One region of the Kitasatospora sp. NPDC034023 genome, then DNA from elsewhere that is predicted to be linked to it. Evidence: predicted binding sites of a transcription regulator. Region 1 holds the regulator's gene; the other holds the start of a gene.
What was found. Region 1 encodes HspR, which represses chaperone genes until heat shock. Its sites were predicted from a motif close to TTGAGNNNNNNNNNCTCAA; they were not measured.
Positions count from the first base shown of each region.

Region 2: a site for HspR is predicted at 1,482-1,500, ahead of lon (endopeptidase La). Genes of this name have one in related genera too.

Region 1 is NZ_JBVIRY010000001.1:444,550-447,003, reverse strand. Features, by position in the region: gene ACZ52R_RS01990 (helix-turn-helix domain-containing protein) at 1-613, opposite strand, end outside; gene ACZ52R_RS01985 (heat shock protein transcriptional repressor HspR) at 825-1,355, opposite strand; gene dnaJ (molecular chaperone DnaJ) at 1,363-2,454, opposite strand, start outside.
Region 2 is NZ_JBVIRY010000015.1:62,507-64,960, forward strand. Features, by position in the region: gene ACZ52R_RS20705 (rhomboid-like protein) at 452-1,237, shown strand; gene lon (endopeptidase La) at 1,523-2,454, shown strand, end outside.

The DNA.
Region 1 (2,454 bases):
CCAGCGTCCGGAACTGCCACCCTTCTGCCGTCAATTGCGCCACGTAGTCACGTGTTGGCTGGTGGTAGCGGGTGCTCGCGTGGTAAATCGTCCGCATCGAGGCGCCGTGGCGGAGGATTTCCAGGTCTCGTTCCAGAAACGAGGTGAGCATTTCGGCGGGCCTTGGTCCACCGGGCTGCATGGAAAGTCCTTCCAGGACCCCCGGGGCTGCCGACTGTTGGAGCCTCTGATTAATCAGAGCCTTTCCGTGGACATATTCGACGGAGCCGCCGGTGGTGTCCGGGGCGTGGAATGCCTCGGAGAGGTCGCTGAGATCGGCCGGCAGGGAAACTGCTTTTGACAGCAAATCGAGTGCTTGTCGTTGCCATGCCGAACTCAGGCTGCTCGCGAGTTGTGCCGGATCGGCAGCCAGCAGTGCTCCGGGTTCTTCGCTGTCGGGTATGAGTAGCCCGAGATCAAGCAGCTCTTCGAGAGCGGGGCTTCCGGCAGCCGGGCCGGCGTCCGGAGTGATACGACCGTTTTCATTCACGGCCTGCAGGTAGAGCTTCCGGGCGTCCTCGGACAGGATCCGTGATGCGGCAGGTCCCGTCCCTGCGTGCTCTTGCCCACTCATCTTCGGCTCCTAGTGCTGACCGTCACGTAGTCAACGCGATTGTCGTCTGCTGTGGCAAGGATCTTAGGTGGCGGTGATGAGTCGACTGACGAGACGCCTTGCCACAGGTAGATCGACGACTTCTGCCTAGAACAGAACTCTCTCACTGCAAAAGTGCCGCCGGCACCCCCCGAACAGGAGGGGGCCGGCGGCGGTGTCTGTGCGGCCGTGGTCAGCGCTTGGGGCGCCAGACGACGAGGGCGCTGGACTGCGGCGTGGGGGGCTGGTACGGGACGAGGTCGCGGCGGTAGGAGGCGTGGACGGCGGCCTCGCGTTGCTGGAGGGCGGCGGCGGCGCCTTCCAGGGAGTCGGCGAGTTCCGCGACGCGGGACCGGAGGGCGGTGACCTGGTTCTCCAGCTCGATGATCCGCTTGATGCCCGCCAGGTTGATGCCCTCGTCCTGGGAGAGCCGCTGGACCTCGCGCAGTTGCTGGATGTCGCGGGAGGAGTAGCGGCGGCCGCGGCCCGCGGTGCGGTCGGGGCAGACCAGGCCGAGACGGTCGTACTGGCGCAGGGTCTGCGGGTGCAGGCCGGACAGTTCGGCGGCCACGGAGATGACGTACACCGGAGTGTCCTCGGTGAGGACGTACGGCGGAGGGGCCGAGGGGGCCCGGCGGGGGCGGCGGTTGCCGTTGCCGGGCAGGCCTTCGCCGATGCCGGGGCCGATCGGGGTGTCGGGGTTGATCGGATTCATCGGGGACATCTGGTCGTCACGCTCCCTTCGCCGCCCGGAAGAGGGCTGCTCGCGGATCGTCGGAGGCGGTGGCCTCGCGGTACTGCTCCAGGGCGTTCAGCGCGTCGCCGGTGACGTGCTGCGGCACCACGACCTCGACGGTGACGAGGAGGTCGCCGCGGGTGCCGTCCTTGCGGGTGGCGCCCTTGCCGCGGGCACGCATGGTGAGGCCGTTGGCGCTGCCCGGGGGCAGCTTGAGCTTCACGGCGGGGCCGCCGAGGGTGGGTACCTCGATGGTGGCGCCGAGGGCCGCCTCGGGGAAGGTGACCGGGACGGTGACGGTGAGGTTGTCGCCCTTGCGGCCGAAGACCGGGTGCGGGTCGACGTGCACGGTGACGTAGAGGTCGCCGGGCTGGCCGCCGCGTTCGCCCTGGGCGCCCTTGCCCTTGAGCCGGATGCGCTGGTCGGCCTGGACGCCGGCCGGGATGCGCACCTGCATGGTGCGGGCGGAGGTGGCCCGGCCGCTGCCGTGGCAGTCGGTGCACGGGTCGTCGACGATCATGCCCCGACCGCGGCAGTCCTTGCACGGCTCGGAGAGCGCGAAGGCGCCCTGGCCGCGGCTGACGGTGCCCGCGCCGACGCAGGTGGGGCAGACCCGCGGGGTGGTGCCGGACTTGGCGCCGGTGCCGTTGCAGGTGCGACAGGGGGCCTGGCTGGTCATCCGCAGCGGGACGGTCGCGCCGTCGACCGCTTCCTCGAAGGAGAGCGTCACCTCGGTCTCGACGTCGGCGCCGCGCCGGGGCTGGGCCTGCCGGGTGCCGCCGCGGTTGAAGAGGCCGCCGAAGACGTCGCCGAGCCCGCCGCTGCCGCCGGCGTTCTGGTTGCCGCTGAAGAGGTCGCCGAAGTCGAAGCTGTAGCTGCCGGCACCGCCGGGTCCGCCGCCGGACCGGAAGCCGCCGTTGGCGAAGAGGCTGCGGGCCTCGTCGTACTCCTTGCGGCGCTTCTCGTCGGAGAGGACGTCGTACGCCTCGGAGATGTCCTTGAACCGCTCCTCGGCCTTGGCGTCACCCGTGTTGGCGTCGGGGTGGAACTCGCGCGCGAGTTTGCGGTAGGTCTTCTTGATCTCGGT
Region 2 (2,454 bases), on a different contig from region 1:
ATCGGGAGGCGAGGACGGATTTGTCGGCCGCCCACTTCTCCCGCGCACTTCGCAGCGTACGGACAGCGGATGCTTTCCGGCAGGTGGACCGGACGTTTCCGGCCCGTGGGCCGGCCGTTCCGGCCGCCCGCGGACCCACTGCACGAGTGGGCACGGGCCGATACCTTACCCGGCGATTTTTCACTGCGTAACGGTACGTATGCAGTCGAGTTGACATCAAGTCGCCGGTCAGAGGCCCTACTGACGCGTTAATCGGGAGAAGGTCTGGACCAATGCCTGGAATCCGGCACTCCGCTGCGGCGACGGTCTTCACCGGCTTTTCCCAGGTGCCTCCCAGAACCTCGACGTACCGTGGGCACGACAACACCCGACCGGGCGGAATCCGTGGTGCGCGCCGGTACGTTGGGCACCGGGCGGGAGCCGGTGGCTGCGGGTGTGGAGCGGAGGCGGCATGGCGGGACTGCGGCAGGGTGCCGACGGGCGCGTGCCCGCGGGAGCGCCGTACGGAATGCTCCGGCACGGCCTGCGCGCCGGCGCCGTCCAATGGCTGCTGGACCGCGTTCCCACGCCCCGGCGCAACCCCTTCACGCTCGGATACCTCGCGGTCGTGGGCGCCACCACGACCTTCGCGAAATTCGCCGATCCGGAACTCGTGCAGCGACTGCAGGAAGCTTCCAGCTCGGACGGCCACAACCTGCTGCAGCACCCTTTGCGTGCCCTGGTCCTGAGTGGTTTCTGGGTGGCCGGCGAGGTGTGGATGCCCTATCTCTGGGGATTCGCGTTCACCCTCGCGCCACTGGAGCGCAAGGTCGGGTCCGCCCGGGCGGCGGCGGTCTTCGCGGTCGGCCACGTCGCGGCCACCCTGCTCTCCCAGGGCGTGGTGATCATCGCGGTGGAGACCGGGCGGATGGCGCCCGAGGTGATGGACCACCTGGACATCGGGGTCAGCTACGGCGTGCTCGCCTGCCTGGGCGCGGTGGCCGGGCTGCTCTCCTGGCGCGGGCGGCTGCTCGCGCTGGGCGGCGCCGGGCTGATGATCGCCGAGCAGATCGCCTCCGACAAGGACGTCGTCACCGCGGTGGGGCACCCGGCGGCGGTACTCACCGGGGTGGCGCTGTGGCGCTGGCTGCGCCGCACCGAGCGGCGCCCGCCCCGGCTCCGTCCGGCCGCGGCGACGGTCGGCGGCGCCGTGCCCGCGCCCGCGCGCGGCGGGGCCCCCGTGCGGGCCGTGCGCTGAGGTCCGCGCGCCGAAGTCCGCTCCGGGCTCCGCGGGCTCCGCGGGCTCCGCGGGCTCCGCGGGTTTCTCCGGGCTCTCCGTGCTTGACGCTCCCTTCGCGTGCCGAGGGTTTCCCAGGAATCACTCAGCGCTCTTTTCACGTTCTTTTGACGGCCCGCCCGCGGCCCCGTCCGCGGGCCTTCCCGGCCGGATCGTGTTCGCTCACGGCGAACGAAGTCCGGGGAACATCCGGCGCCCGCCAGGCCTTAGTCAGGTCGACTCAACTTCACTGACTGGGGAGAGACCATGGCATCGACGTCCACTCCGCTCACCCTGCCCGTGCTGCCGCTGGACGACGAGGTCGTCCTGCCGGGCATGGTCGTCCCGCTGGACCTGAAGGACACCGAGGTCCGCGCAGCGGTCGAGGCCGCCCGGGCCGCGGCCGCCGGCGGCACCAAGCCACAGGTCCTGCTGGTCCCGCGGGTGGACGGCTCGTACGCGGCGGTCGGCACGCTGGCCACCGTGGAACAGGTCGGCCGGCTGGCCGATGGCCCGGGCACGATCGGGCAGCCTGCCGCGCTGGTGCGCGCCGTGCGCCGGGTCCGGATCGGCGTCGGCACCACCGGCCCCGGCGCCGCCCTCTGGGTGGAGACCACGCCGTTCCGGGAGTCCTCGGTGGGCACCCCGGTGGCCGGCCGGGCCGCCGAGCTGGTCAAGGAGTACAAGGCGCTGTCCACCCAGTGGCTGCGCAAGCGCGGCGCCTGGCAGATCGTGGACCGGGTGGCGCAGATCGAGGGCGTCGGCGAACTCGCCGACAACATCGGCTACGCGTCCTTCGCCACCGCCGAGCAGAAGCTCAAGGTGCTGCTGGAGGCCGACCAGGTCGCCCGCCTGGAGTACGCGCTGACCCTGCTGCGCGACCACCTCGCCGAGGAGGAGGTCAACGACACCATCCGCAAGGACGTCGAGGAGGGCGTGGCCAAGCAGCAGAAGGAGTTCCTGCTCCGCCGCCAGCTGGACGCCGTCCGCAAGGAGCTGGCCGAGCTGAACGGCGAAGCGGCCGACGAGGAGGGCGACTACCGCGCCCGGGTCGAGGCCGCCGACCTGCCCGAGAAGGTCCGCGAGGCCGCGCTCAAGGAGGTCGACAAGCTGGAGCGCGCGTCCGACCAGTCCCCCGAGGGCTCCTGGATCCGCACCTGGCTGGACACCGTCCTGGAACTGCCCTGGAACGAGCGGAG